DNA from 2 places in the Pseudomonas sp. Marseille-QA0892 genome. Region 1 is predicted to be linked to the other one. Evidence: predicted binding sites of a transcription regulator. Region 1 holds the regulator's gene; the other holds the start of a gene.

What was found. The regulator LexA, encoded in region 1, represses DNA repair genes until DNA is damaged. The targets are predictions, from matches to a motif close to CTGTNTNNNNANACAG.
Region 2: a site for LexA is predicted at 4,581-4,596, ahead of imuA (translesion DNA synthesis-associated protein ImuA). Genes of this name have one in related genera too.

What each region holds. Positions count from the first base shown of each region.
Region 1 is NZ_CM143104.1:1,226,300-1,233,783, reverse strand. Features, by position in the region: gene ACY8D3_RS05750 (DEAD/DEAH box helicase) at 1-125, shown strand, start outside; gene ACY8D3_RS05745 (S-methyl-5'-thioinosine phosphorylase) at 138-881, opposite strand; gene nagZ (beta-N-acetylhexosaminidase) at 889-1,887, opposite strand; gene ACY8D3_RS05735 (TetR/AcrR family transcriptional regulator) at 1,989-2,687, opposite strand; gene lexA (transcriptional repressor LexA) at 2,874-3,482, shown strand; gene sulA (SOS-induced cell division inhibitor SulA) at 3,493-3,951, shown strand; gene ACY8D3_RS05720 (hypothetical protein) at 4,169-4,402, opposite strand; gene ACY8D3_RS05715 (DUF6586 family protein) at 4,466-4,990, opposite strand; gene topA (type I DNA topoisomerase) at 5,083-7,484, opposite strand, start outside.
Region 2 is NZ_CM143104.1:1,343,853-1,351,336, reverse strand. Features, by position in the region: gene ACY8D3_RS06300 (error-prone DNA polymerase) at 1-2,470, opposite strand, end outside; gene ACY8D3_RS06295 (Y-family DNA polymerase) at 2,467-3,882, opposite strand; gene imuA (translesion DNA synthesis-associated protein ImuA) at 3,892-4,509, opposite strand; gene ACY8D3_RS06285 (ATP-binding protein) at 4,948-7,059, shown strand; gene ACY8D3_RS06280 (hypothetical protein) at 7,188-7,379, shown strand; gene ACY8D3_RS06275 (NUDIX hydrolase) at 7,460-7,484, opposite strand, start outside.

The sequences.
Region 1 (7,484 bases):
AGCGGATTCAGCAGCTACAGCAGCGCAAGGCAGACCTGGCCCACGGCCTACTTGAAAGCACGGGTGAAGGCGAATGGCGAATGGGAAGTGAAGACATCGAGGCACTCTTCGCCCCGCTACCGTAACAGGGCACTCGGTCACGCCTGAGTGGAGAGCACGCCGGCCAGGACTGCCTTAACCTTACCCATGCCACCCGCCAATGCGTGGTCGATTTCCGACATCGTGATGGGCCCGCTGGACTTGCCTGCCGCCGGGTTTACGACCAGCGCCAGGCATGCGTAGGGAAGCTCGATCTCCCGTGCCAGTGCCGCCTCCGGCATTCCCGTCATGCCAACGATGTCGCAGCCGTCCCGCTCCAACCGCTGAACCTCTGCTGCTGTCTCCAATCGAGGCCCCTGTGTGGCGCCATACACACCATGGGAACTGAAAGCGACACCGGTTCGCGTAAGCGAATCGATCAACCGAGCCCGTAACGCCGCGTCGTACGGCTCACTGAAATCGATGTGAGTGACGTGTGGGAGTACACCCTCGAAAAAAGTGTGCTCCCGACCCCATGTGTAATCAATGATCTGATGCGGCACACACAGATGTCCGCTGCCCATTGCCGAGTGAATACCCCCTACGGCATTGACAGCGATAACGGAGTCCGCACCGGCTTCCTTCAGTGCCCATAGATTGGCTCGGTAATTGACCTGATGCGGCGGGATGCGGTGTGGATGGCCATGCCGTGCCAAAAAGAGCACGTCACCGCCAGCAAACTCGCCACGCAGGATCTCGGCTGAGGGTACGCCGAAAGGCGTCTGAACCGTCAGCGCATCTCGAAGGACAAGACCTTCGAGCTGGGTCAACCCTGTACCGCCAATGACTGCGTGGACCGTCATATAGGCCTCAGGCGACGAGAGATGCGGCGCGTAACGCGCGAAGCGCTTCGAGCCAGCGGGGCGAGGACCGATAGTCATCACTGCTCATTCCGGTCGCCTGCATGCGAGACAGCCGAGGGCTCGGCTTCACGTCGAGTCGCTGCAAGGTGCTCAATGCCAACTCAGCCGCTGCCCGATCGTTGCAGACGAGGCCCATATCACAGCCCGCGCTGAGCGCCGCTTCGATCCGGCTTCCCGCATCCCCAGCTACGTGCGCACCTGCCATGGAGAGATCATCACTGAAAATCACGCCCTCAAAACCTAACTCGCCGCGCAGGATGTCCTGTAGCCATCGCTTAGAAAACCCTGCGGGCTGCTCATCAACTTGAGGATAGATGACATGTGCCGGCATCACGGCTGCGAGCCGATGGCTCAAACGCGAAAATGGCACCATGTCGCAGGCGCGGATGGTCTTCAGGCTTCGATCATCGACGGGGATGGCGACATGCGAATCGGCCTCCGCCCAACCGTGCCCGGGGAAGTGCTTGCCCGTCGCTTGCATGCCGGCATCGTTCATGCCTGCCAGGAAGCTTTCGGCCAGCGGGACCGTGCGCAAGGGGTCAGCGCCAAAGGCGCGGCTACCAATCACGCCGCTACGACCATGGTCGAGATCGAGCACCGGGGCAAAACTGAAATCGAGGCCAACCGAAAGCACCTCTGTCGCCATGACCCAGCCACAATGCCGAGCGAGTTGTATCGCATCCGAACGGCCTTCGAAGTCGCGCATCGCAGGCAACCGAACGAAGCCGTCGCGGATACGCTGTACTCGCCCTCCTTCCTGGTCGATCGCCAGCAAGATGTCGGGGCGGACCGCACGAATGGCACGGCACAGCTCCCGTACTTGGGCAGGCGTTTCCACGTTACGTGCAAAGAGGATCAAGCCGCCCACCTGGGGCTGACGCAACAGGTGCCGGTCTTCAGCCGTCAGCCAGGTGCCCTGGACGTCGAGCATCAGGGAGCCATTCATAACGAATCCTTACTGGATGTCAGGCGCGCATGTTCGCGCCATAGGGAACCGTCGAACCGACCGTAAGGGCCGGTACGAAGTGAATGGCGTAGCTTAACGGATCAGCTGGAGGGGTTCGACAGTGCCGGTCGATGGTACTGAGCGTTTGCGAGCGAGGCATCGGTCACCGCGGAATCGGCACGCATGCCGGCAGCAACGAACGGCACCATCAGGCGGAGCACCTGCTCAGTAGACATATGCACACCGAAGTCATTCTCTGCCATCGCCCTGAGGGCCTTTATCCCGGACATGGTGAAGGCAACGGAACCCAGCATGAAGTGAACCCGCCAGAACAGTTCGATGGGCGGAATGTCCGGAGCAGCATCATGGACCAGATGCATGAATCGGCGAAAAACGCGTCCATACACCTCCTCCAGGTAACGGCGCAGATGTCCCTGACTTTCGCTGAAGGCGAGCCCTAGCAATCGCATGAACATCGAGAGGTCATTACCGTTGCGAGGCTTGATGATGATCATTTGTTCGACCACCAGCTGCAGAAGCTCCTCGAGGCCAGGTGCACTAGCACCTGATGACTCATGCAGATCCAACTCACGTTCGAGATTCACGCAGAAGGGCCCAAGGAAGCGTGAAAAGACCGCCTGGATGAGCGACTTCTTTGAACCGAAGTGGTAGTTCACTGCGGCCAGGTTGACACCTGCCTTGCTGGTGATCAGCCGCAGCGATGTCTCCGCAAATCCTTTCTCGGCGAACAGCTGTTCCGCCGCGTCGAGTATGCGCTCGACCGTTTCCGACTGGGCCATTTGAAAAATGCCTGACAAACAAGTGTTTGAAACATACGTTTCACCTTGTTGTAGTGTCAAGCATAGCCAATCATCGATGAGCCTATCTATAGGCGCAAGTCTGCTCAGACAGAGCGTAACAGGAGCATTGCCAAACAGCGCACACTGTATATACTTCCAGCACCTGTATAAAAAGCCAGAGCCATCATGCTGAAGCTCACGCCTCGCCAGTCCGAAATCCTGACATTCATCAAACGCTGCATCGAAGACAACGGTTACCCGCCGACACGTGCAGAGATTGCCACGAAGTTGGGGTTCAAGTCGCCAAACGCTGCGGAAGAGCATCTAAAGGCCCTCGCGCGCAAGGGCGCCATTGAGATGACACCCGGTGCCTCCCGCGGGATTCGCGTCCCCGGCTTCGAACCGGGCACGGAGGATGAAGGGCTACCTATCATCGGCCGCGTAGCCGCAGGCGCCCCAATCCTGGCGCAGGAACATATTGAAGACGCGTGCAAGATCAATCCGGATTTCTTCAAACCAAAGGCCGACTACCTGTTGAAGGTCCGCGGCATGAGTATGAAGGACATCGGCATTCACGATGGCGACCTTTTGGCTGTGCACCGCACACAGGATGCACTCAATGGCCAGGTTGTCGTCGCACGCCTCGATGACGAAGTCACCGTGAAACGCTTCAAACGAGAAGGCAATAAGGTTTGGCTGATCGCTGAAAACCCTGAGTTCGATCCGATCGAGGTGGACCTGGAGCAGCAGAGCCTGACTATTGAAGGGTTGAGTGTCGGCGTGATCCGAAGGTAAGGAGCGAACCATGCAATTCCAGTTGCCGTTGTCTTCTCCCCCTCCGCCTGTGGGGCTACTGGTTCCTGAAACGCTCGTCGTGCCGGCAGAAGTTGGCTTTACAGACGCCGAGACCCTGAGCGAAATCACCCTTTCCGGTGCCTCAGGCCTGTGCCTGCATTTGCTAGCGCCGGTTTTGCGAGACCTGAGCGAGAACAGCGACGCGCGCTGGCTGACACTCATCGCTCCACCTACAAGCCTTTCACGGACATGGCTCCGTGATGCTGGGTTGAATCGAGAGCGCATCCTGCTGCTTCAACCGAGCGGTAACCAGGCCGCTCTACAGCTCGCCTGTGATGCGCTGAGCCTGGGCCGCAGCCATACCGTGGTTACGTGGTTCGACAAGCTTTCCCGTAGCGAGCGGCGTCAGCTGAGCCTCGCAGCCCTAGCGGGCAACGCGCAGGGCTTGAACATCAAGATGAATTACTGACGGACTCGCTAGCCTAGAGCCACTCATAGTGACTTAGCGCAGATGCATTCCGAGTGAGAAACCGCTACCCCAGTAGATATGCAAAAGGGGATGCCGCGCGGGACGCGCAGTCAGCGACAGTATCCCACATGGCCTTGGAAGGGATGTTTACGCAGCGAGCCGTGTTCCTACTTACGCGGAGATGAACGTAGGCAGAACAGATCGGCACGGTATCGGGTTAGTGAAGAACGCGATCAGGCTCGTCGTGCTGAAAATCATTCTCAGCCAGCTCTCCGGCCATCTGCACACCTACGCTGAGCATGGCCTTGGCCACCTCGACATGATGTCCCTGCATGAACGCCTTGGCGGCTTCGGTGAAGTTGAGCTCGACTAACATCTGCTCGTCCTCGGCACGACGAAGGGCAATGCGCCCATCAGGCAGTTCAACAATTTCAAGGAAGGACGTCGACATAAGGGGCTCTCGCGTTGTTGACCCGCCATTGTAGCAGCGAAGCTGGCGGACTCTAGCAAGAAATCAGATTTCGCTGAGCCCTTCACGAAAACGCAACGCCAACGCCTTGATCGACTGGCGCCAGGACTCGAGCATTTCTGGCGTAAGCCCGGTGTTTTCCGTCTCCTCGCCGACTGCAACAGCCTGAATCAGCGGCAAGGTAGGGTCCTGCTTGGTCGCCTTGGGCGGCATCGGGGGCTGGAATAGGCCTGTATAGGCAGATAGCAGTTGCCCGAGCCAGGTTTCCCTATTTCTCGAGAGTTCGAACAGCTCGGCAAATTCGGGGCTCGGTGTCGCTGCCAGCCGACCGGCATCAAGAAACTGTTCAATGCTCGGATCGGCATCGCCGGGCATACGGTAATAACCCGCAACTTCGTGGCAAAGACCAAGCACCGCACCATACAGGTGAAATACGGCTTCCTCGCGTGCAGCCTGGGTTTTCGCAGGCGCCGTGAATGCGCCGCTTTGGGCGGCCTCGCGCCAGGTGTCCAGAGCCAGGCCAGCATAGAACAGCTTTTGGTTGGTGCGTGTATACCGCTCATGACTCATGGCGCGCTCCTGGTTGTGCGTGGCTAGCAGCAAGATGAAACGACTATAACGCGCTGATCGCAACAATCAGCGCGCTTCGTCGTAGGGCGCTGTCAGCGCTTTTCTTCGACCTTCCATTTGCCACCGTCGAAGAACGCCTTCCAGCCGGTAGGCTTGCCATCGACTTCGGACTGGACGTACTGCTCTTTGGTCTTCCGGCTGAAGCGAATCACGGCGGGCCGGCCGTCGGGATCCTTCTGCGGCGCCTTGAGCAGGAAGTGATACTTTGGATCTATCTCGTCCTTGTGCGGCAGCAATTCAGCTACCAGCGGTGCCCGCGTTTCTCGGTTCTTTGGGAAGCCGCTTGCTGCCAGGAACAACCCGGACGCCCCGTCGCGCAGTACATAATGGTCGTCGACTTTTTCGCAACGCAATTCAGGCATTTGCACGGCATCCATCTTCGGCGGCGCCGGCTCGCCATTCTTCAATAGCTTGCGGGTGTTCTTGCAGGCGGCATTCGTACAGCCGAAGAACTTGCCGAAGCGGCCCGTCTTGAGCTGCATCTCGCTCCCGCACTTGTCGCACTCAAGGCTTGGGCCTTCGTAACCTTTGATACGGTACTGCCCTTCCTCGATCTCGTAACCCGAGCAATCCGGGTTATTACCGCAGATATGCAGCTTGTGCTTGTCATCGAGCAGGTAGGCGTCCATGGCGGTACCGCACTTCTCGCAGCGACGCTTGTTACGAAGTACGCGCGACTCGGATTCACCCTCGTCATCCGCGGCAATTTCATCACCAGGAATCAGGTTCACCGTCGCCTTGCAGCGTTCCTTGGGCGGCAATGAATAACCCGAGCATCCCAGGAATACGCCTGTGGAAGCCGTCCGAATCATCATGGGTCGGCCGCATTCCTTGCAAGGAATGTCGGTCAGCGTCGGCTGGTTGGCGCGCATGCCGGCGTCCGACACTTCCGCTTTCTCAAGCTTCATCTTGAAGTCGGCATAGAACTCGTCGAGTAGATGCTTCCACTCCCGCTCACCATGCGCGACGTCATCGAGGTTCTCTTCCATGCCGGCGGTGAAGCCGTAATCCATAAGATTGGAGAAACTCTCGGATAAACGATCGGTGACGATATCGCCCATCTTTTCCGCATAGAACCGGCGATTGTGGACAGTCACATAACCACGATCCTGGATGGTGGAGATGATCGCGGCGTACGTCGATGGGCGACCAATGCCGCGCTTCTCCAGTTCCTTTACCAGGCTCGCTTCAGAGTAACGTGCCGGCGGCTTGGTGAAATGCTGGCTAGGGTCAAGCTTGATGAGCTGGAGCGACTCGCCCTGGCTCATCTCCGGAAGGACATCGTCCTCGCCCGCCTTGCCCTGCTGGGGCATGGCCCGGGTGTAACCGTCGAACTTCAGAATGCGACCCTTGGCGCGCAACTCGAACGAGCCGGCGCCCACGGTGATAGTCGTGGAAAGGTACTCGGCCGGCGGCATCTGGCAAGCGACGAACTGGCGCCAAATCAGGTCATACAGACGCTCGGCGTCACGCTCCATGCCGGAGAGCTGCGTCGGACGAAGGTTGACATCCGAAGGACGGATCGCTTCGTGGGCCTCTTGCGCGCCTTCCTTGCTCGAATAGAAATTCGGCTTGGACGGGAGGTACCGGTCGCCGTATTCGTGTTCGATGAAACCGCGCACCATACCAATTGCATCAGCCGACAGATTGGTGGAGTCGGTACGCATATAAGTGATGTAGCCCGCCTCGTAGAGACGCTGGGCCATCATCATTGTCTTCTTCACACCGAAGCCAAGACGGGTACTCGCGGCCTGTTGCAGCGTTGATGTGATGAACGGCGCTGAAGGCTTGCTGCTGGTTGGCTTGTCTTCGCGCCTGGCAACGCTATAGCTCGATGCTTTCAGACGCTCGAGCGCAGACATTGCCTGCTCTTCATTGAGCGGCTTGAATGCTTCGCCGTTTTCTCGCACCACCTCGAAGCGGACCTGGGCATTTCGCGCGGATGCAAGGTCCGCATGGACTTCCCAGTACTCCTCTGGGATGAATGCACGGATTTCACGCTCGCGCTCCACTACAAGTTTCACGGCAACGGACTGGACACGACCGGCCGACAACCCTCGCGCAATCTTTTGCCAAAGCAGCGGCGAAACCATGTAGCCCACTACGCGATCAAGAAAGCGGCGAGCCTGCTGCGCGTTGACGCGATTGATATCGAGTTCGCCGGGTTTGGAGAACGCGTCTTGAATGGCCTTCTTGGTGATCTCGTTGAACACCACCCGCTTGTACCGGCTTTCGTCGCCGCCAATGGATTCGCGCAGGTGCCAGGCGATCGCCTCCCCTTCACGGTCCAAGTCGGTCGCGAGATAGATGGTGTCGGCATCCTTGGCCAGACGGCGCAACTCATCGATCACCTTTTCCTTGCCTGGAAGGATCTCGTACTTGGCCTTCCAGCCATGCTCGGGATCGACGCCCATACGGGTGAACAGTTGCCGTT
Region 2 (7,484 bases), 120 kb from region 1:
CAGTCGTGAAATTCGCCAGAGAGCGGGCCTGCATGATCTGCCTGGCGTCGTTCTCTCTGAACCCGCGAATCATGCGCATGCCGAGACGGATTCCGGGCTGGCCGCCCCGCCCTTCTCCTTCGAGGGTGCAATCCCAATCGCTGTAGCGCACATCGACAGGCAGCGTCTTGATGCCCTGCCGGCGTGCATGCTGAAGCAGCTGATCGGGGCTATAAAAACCCATGGGCCAGCTGTTGATCAGCGCTGCGGTAAAGGCAGCCGGCTCATGGCATTTCAACCAGCAGCTGGCATAGGTAATGAGCGCAAAGCTTGCCGCGTGCGATTCGGGAAACCCATAGCTGCCGAAGCCCTTGATCTGCTCGAAGATGCGCTCGGCGAATTCCTGTGTGTAGCCATTGGCATTCATGCGTTCCATGAGCCGCTTCTGGTGCGGCTCCAGCCCACCATGACGCTTCCAGGCCGCCATCGAGCGCCGTAGCTGGTCGGCTTCACCGGGCGAATAGTCGGCCGCCACGATTGCCAGCTCCATCACCTGTTCCTGGAACAGCGGCACACCCAGGGTGCGCTCGAACACCTTGCGCAGCTTATCGTTGGGATACACGACCGGTTCCAGGCCGTTACGCCTGCGCAGATAGGGATGCACCATGTCACCCACGATGGGGCCAGGCCGTACGATAGCCACCTCGATGACCAGATCGTAGAAGGTTCTGGGTTTAAGCCTGGGCAACATCGACATCTGGGCTCGCGACTCGATCTGGAACACGCCCATGGTGTCGGCGCGGCTGATCATCTCGTAGGTGGCCGGGTCTTCAGCCGGAATGGTCGCAATGGTTAAAGGCGACCGCTGACGATACCGAGCGACAAGGTCGAAGCAGCGCTTGAGCGCCGTCAACATGCCCAGCGCGAGGATATCGACCTTGAGCAACCCGAGCAGGTCCAGATCGTCCTTGTCCCACTGAATCACGGTCCGGCCTGGCATGCTGGCGTTCTCGACAGGGACGAGCGTGTCGAGGGGTTGCTCGGAAATCACGAAGCCGCCGGGGTGCTGGGACAGATGCCGGGGGAAGCCGATCAGTTCTTCTGTCAGCACCATCACCTGATGAATGACGGGGCTGTCGGGATCGAAGCCCTCTTCGCGCAGCCGCTCGGGCGGCGGAATCTGATCACTCCAGCGACCACAGCAGTTGGCCAGGGCATTCACCTGATCGGGCGGCAGGCCAAGCGCCTTGGCAACGTCCCGAACAGCGCCGGCGCCATGATAGGTGCTTGCTACGGCGGTGATCGCCGCGCGGCGACGTCCGTAGCGCTGGAAGACGTACTGGATAACCTCTTCCCGGCGTTCATGCTCGAAGTCCACATCGATATCGGGCGGCTCATTGCGCTCCTTCGAAATGAAACGCTCGAACAGCAGGTTCACCCGCCCGGGATCGAGCTCCGTGATGCCGAGCGCGAAGCATACAGCCGAGTTCGCAGCCGAACCGCGCCCCTGACAAAGAATGCCCTGGCGGCGGGCAAATGCGACGATGTCGTGCACCGTGAGGAAGTAACTTTCGTACTTCAACTCCGAGATGAGTTTGAGTTCTTTCTCGATCTGAGCACGTGCGCTCGGCCCGATGCCTTCGGGCCAGCGATGACGAATGCCAACCTCGGTCAGGTGACGCAGCCATGAGGCCGGCGTGTGCCCCTTGCCGACTACCTCGTGCGGATACTCGTATTTGAGTTGATCGAGGCTAAAGCGGCAGCGCTGTGAGAGGCGGACCGTTTCTGCCAACAGCTCGGCAGGGTAGCGATCGGCCAGGAGTTCGCGCGAACGCAGGTGACGCTCACCATTGGGAAACAACCGGAAACCGGCCTCCGCCACCGTGCAGTGGTGCCTGATGGCAGTCATGGTGTCCTGCAGGGCGCGGCGTCCGCGGGCATGCATGTGCACGTCACCCGCAGCCACCATGGGTATTTCGAGCAGAGCCGCCGCCTGTGTGAGCTGGGTGAGGCGCGCTTTGTCATCCGGGCCCTGGTGCAATTCCACACCCAGCCACAGCCGGTCACCAAAAATGGATCTCAACCAGTGCCCATGTGCCAGCGTGCAAGCCTCATCGGGAATCCAGAGTGCGAGCAGGCCGTCGGTACCGTGCCGAAAGTCGTCGTGCACCAGTTGATAGCTGCCCTTCTCGGCCCGCCCTCGGGCTTGGCTGATCACGCGGCAAAGGGTCTGGTAGCCCTGCAGTGATTCGGCGAGCAGCACCATCTTCGGCCCTTTATCCAGGCTCATTTCGCTGCCGACGATGAGGGCCAACTGCGTTTTCTTCGAGGCCTGCCAGGCGCGAACGATGCCGGCCAGCGTGCACTCATCCGTGATTGCCAACGCCTCATAGCCTTCCCGAGCAGCACGCTCGAAAAGCTCCTGAGCGGTAGAGGCACCCCGCTGGAAACTGAAATTGGAGAGGCAGTGCAACTCGGCGTACCGGGTCATGAAAGCCACCCTTGTAGCTGGAAAGCACCGCCCTCCTTCAGCGAGCGAAATACCCAGGCACGGCGGCCATCGGGCGTTTCGATCCAATAGTAGTAGCGGCAGCGGTCCCGATGATCCCACCAGCCCGATTCGATTCGTTCGGGCCCGGCCAGGATGCGATAGACCGGTTCAGCGAAGGGTTCGGGGTCGCGCAGCAGCCACCCCGGCCTCAGCCTGGATTCGAAGGCCGCGCTGCGTTTCGAAGGCTCGTCGATCCGCCACGCACATTCGGGACGGTAGTCGGCCACCGGTACGATCGCACCGACGGCTTCATCACCCAAGCGCGCCCTCAACCGCTCCCGCAGGCGCTCCCAGCTGAGGTTCTGCTGAGGACGTTCGTCAAAGAGTTCACGGCGTTCGGGCAGAAACTCCGGAAGGTCCTGCGCCAATAGCCGCATGGCCAGCACTGGCGCAGGAACCGTGAGTTGCTCGAGCCGCCCTTTGGCCAGTTCGAAAAGCACATTGGCTTCGCGCTCGGCGCTGAGCAGGCCAATAGGCAACTCCGTATCCGGCAGGTTGCGATGCTCCAGATAAATGAAGAAGCGCTGGACCCCACTGTCCCGACCAGCCAGGAACGCGGCCAAATCGGCGGTAAGTCGGCGCAACGGGAACAAGAGCGCCTGATTCGATTCGACTTCAAAGTTGAGCTCAAGCCGCGTATCGAACGAATCGGGCGGCAGGTAGCACTCCAGCGCTATACCACGGGCGCCTAGGAGCGTATCCAGATGGCGCAGAAGATCAGCCGGGAAGCGTCGCGCCAGGGTGTCGCGAGGCAATTCCAGCATCTGCCGAAGCGTGCGAACCCCCATCCGTGAAAAGGCCGTACTGGCTTCAGGTTTCAACCCGAGCCGATCGACCGGCATCTTCCCCAGCACCCTGCGCAGCTCGCTGTTATCGGCTACCGCGATACCGTCGTGTGCATTGGCAAGCATCCGGGCCGCCACGGGGTTCGGCGCCACTGTGATGCGATGGCGAAATCCCAGTGAAGCCAGCTCCTCTCGCAGGCGTGACTCGAAGCGTGGCCATGGCCCAAAAAGTCCGAGGCTGGATTCGACTTCCATGACCAGCGCACGGGGGTAGTACAGGCTGACCTGCGAACTGAACCCATAGGCCCATGCGGCAAGAAATGTCTGCCAGCGCTCAATGGCGTCTTCGTCGTATTCAGCGGTGTCGAAGGATCGGCTTATGGCCTGGGCGGCCGTCAGCGTCATCCCTGGCTTCAACCCCAACTCCCGGGCAGCGGGATTGAGCGTCTGAACAATACGTCGCCCTGGCGTACCGCTTATCAGCGCAAGGGGGTCTGAAGGGTTTTCACGGTGACGGAGGACACCGTCCAGTGCCAATTGAGGAAACAGGATGCAAGCCCAGCGCATGACGGCCTCTCAATGGCTGACCGCCAAGGGAATGGCCACATCCGGCGCGAGCCCGCCCCGGCACTTCAAGACGCTCACCCGGTTTGGCCGGGTTTCCACGCACAGGCGCAATGCCGCTGGGGACGGATTGGCCGCCTCACGTAGTGGGCGCATGGCAAAGGCCAGCGTTTGCCCGGTTTCGGCGGCGACTTGCAAGCGCCGAAGCGCACGGTCATCAGCCTGGACAGGCCAACTCAACACAGCGCCGCAACTGCCCGAGCGCAGGCATTGTTCTGCGGCCCAGAGCGCCTCCTTCGTATTGGCCTCGATGATCGTCAGCCAGCGCAAGTCGACACCCGCCGCGAGCCAGGCGTGGGGATAGGGAACATGGGGCGGTGCAACCAGCACCACCCGCTCTGCCTGTTGGGTCAAGCGAGCCACGGTAGGCCAAAGCAACTGCAGCTCTCCACAGCCTTCGGCCGGCAACAGCACCTCACTCAGGGCGGACTCGGGCCAACCGCCGCTGGGTAGTACCGCATCGAGCTCAGCGATACCGGTGGGCTGGGCACTCGGTTGCGGCCGCGCGACCTTCCCTTTCCATACCCGACGCTGGTCGAACAGGGTATCCAGTGCAACGACCGAGCCCATCAGAACGCCCTCCAGGAATCGGTCACGTACATGTCTTTACCCTCTCCTAACCTGCCCCAGGGGCATGAATACTGTTTGCATATACAGTATTTGAAGACCCCTTTATTGGCAATGCGGAATCCGTCGAATCGAAGCGGCTGTGTTGAATCGAAAATTCAACGGACGCTCACCAACCGCTATACGACGGCGCTTTGGCTGGCACAGCGCCGTCCATCGCATGAGCCTGAGGCAATCAGGCCATTGCAAATCGGCAGCAACCCGCGTTCAATCGCGCCCCTTTCAGCTCAGCCCCGATGAACAGCCGCTTCGTTTCGAGGTCAACCGCGGAACGGTCATCAAGAACTCAGGGATTGCGCCGCTAACCTGGCAGATCCGATCGGCGCACGGCGCCGTCTCGCATTACCTGAATCTGCTTGCACTCTTCCGACGAGTTGGCGTGTGAACACCGATAATTCTCTTTCCGTACTAAAGCTCTTCGTCTGCGCCGAGCCTGGCCCGGATCAGGACCGCCTGGTCGCGTCGCTGGCCGAGCGCAACAGCGTCGAACGATGCGACGACATCTCCATGCTCGCGTCGAGACTGGATTCCTGCACCGGTTTGATTCTGCTGACTGAATCGATGCTGGATCAGGACCTGTCCAGCTTGAACGATGCGCTGAGTCACCAGCCCGACTGGTCCGCCATACCCCTGATAGTCATGGGTAGCAGCCCGGAAGCTATCGAAATGCGCGTGGCCGGTGCTTTTCCGACCGTTACCAACTTCGCCATCCTCGAAACCGAGGTGAGCCTGGTTTCGCTGGTCAGCATCGTGAACAGCGCCCTGCGCTCACGGCTACGTCAGTTCGATATGCGAGACCGCCTTTCGGAGTTGGCCGAAGAGCGTTCGCGGCTGACCACGCTGCTTGAAAACCTGCCGGTCGGCGTGAGCTTCATGAACAAGGATGGGCGTTCGCTGATCAGCAATACGCTCTATCGCAGCTTCGTGCCCAACGATGTGATTCCGTCGCGTGACCGGGGGCAGACGAACCGCTGGATTGGGCTTGATGAAAACGGGCGCATCATTGAACCCGACCAGTTCGCAGGGGCCCGCGCCTTGCGAGGAGAGACCGTCACCGGAATGGATTTCTGCTTCCGGACCGAAGCGCGAGAGTTCTGGACGCGCGTCAGCGCCGCCCCTCTGTACGACGAACAGGGCGAGCTCATCGGTGCGGCCAGCATGATCGTCGACATCAACGAAGAGAAGCACGCACAGCTTGCGCTCCGGCGTTTCAATGAAGAGCTGGAGGCCAAGGTCAAGGCCCGCACCCAGGACCTTGAATCCACTTTGGCCAAGCTTCGTGACGAGACAGCCGTACGCTCGCAGGCCGAGGAGCAGTTGCGCCATTCATTGAAGATGGAAGCGGTGGGCCAGTTGACGGGCGGCATCGCCCACGACTTCAACAACATGCTGACCGGCGTACTTGGATCGCTGGATCTCATGCGGTTGCGCCTGGCCAAATCCGATTTCGACAGCCTTCCGCGTTACCTCGACATTGCCCAGGCGTCGGCCAGCCGGGCTGCTGCGCTGACACAGCGTCTGCTGGCCTTTTCAAGGCGCCAGTCGCTGGAATCACGCGCCATGGCAATCGACGAATTGGTCATGTCGCTTAGCGAGTTGCTACGCCGGACGGTGACTGAGCAAATCAGGATCGAATTCGAGCTGGATTCAACCGTCGGTAGCGTACTCGCCGACAGCAACCAGCTCGAGAATGCGCTGCTTAACCTGGTCATCAATGCCCGGGATGCCATGCCGGATGGCGGTACCATTCACATCCGCACTCGTCCTTTCCATCTGGATGCCGAGCAGGCTTCCATTCATCACATGACACCAGGCGACTATATCTGCCTCGATGTCCAGGATACTGGAACGGGCATTCCGCCCTCCTTGCTGGACAAGGTCTGTGACCCCTTCTTCACCACCAAACCGCAGGGGCAAGGCACCGGGCTTGGCCTTTCGATGGTCTATGGGTTTGCCCGGCAGAGTCGGGGGCGCCTGTTCCTTTCAAGTGAAGTGGGCCGCGGCACGCTCGCCACGATCTGCCTTCCCATTGCCTCTACACCAGCTGTCGTCAACCCGCAAACGGTCAGCCAGGGCGCCATCGGTACCGGCCAGCACATTCTAGTCGTCGAAGATGATGATTCTGTACGGGTCATAAACCGGGACGTTCTGTCCGAACATGGTTATCAAGTGCATACCGTGAGTAACGGCCAGCAGGCACTCGACATACTGGATAGCCTGCCGGCCCTGGATTTATTGGTGACTGACGTTGGATTGCCGGGCATGAACGGCCGGCAGCTGGCCGAAGTAATGCAGCAACTGCGCCCTCGTCTACCCGTGCTATTTGTGACGGGCTATGCCGAGGGCGCCACCAATCGTGACCAGTTCCTGGGCGCGAGAATGCAATTGATCACCAAGCCATTCACGCCCGATCTACTGCTGCGCACCGTGGATGACATATTGCGCAACGCCCGCTTCGATGCTGAAAACCCTGTGCTCTGTACAGAAGACTGACCGGTCAAATTCTGGACCGCTCGAAGCGAAACGACGCACGACATGCGCGCTCTGAAACCCCGGGCTTGACAGCCGCCTTCGGTCCCGCCAAGGTGGCACCTCCTCTGGTCAAGCGACAGGAGATTCTGATGCAGACCGTTTCGGTTGTCTTGGATGAACTGGCCAGTCCACCGGCCTGGAAGGTACACGTAGGCGGCCTTGAGATGCGGTTCTATACCGCAGACGAGGCTCAGAGCTACGCGAGCACACTGCAGGAGCGTCTCGATGCTCCGCATGATTTGCCTACCGAACACATGTTCGCAGGCGAACCGGCTCGTTAAGCGACACCGCCGAGAGCCGAGTCTGTCGTACGGCTCTCGTCGACCCTTCTTATGGCACGCTCGTGCCGAACCCAACCTTTTTAGATGCCTACCAGCCAGCGCGCC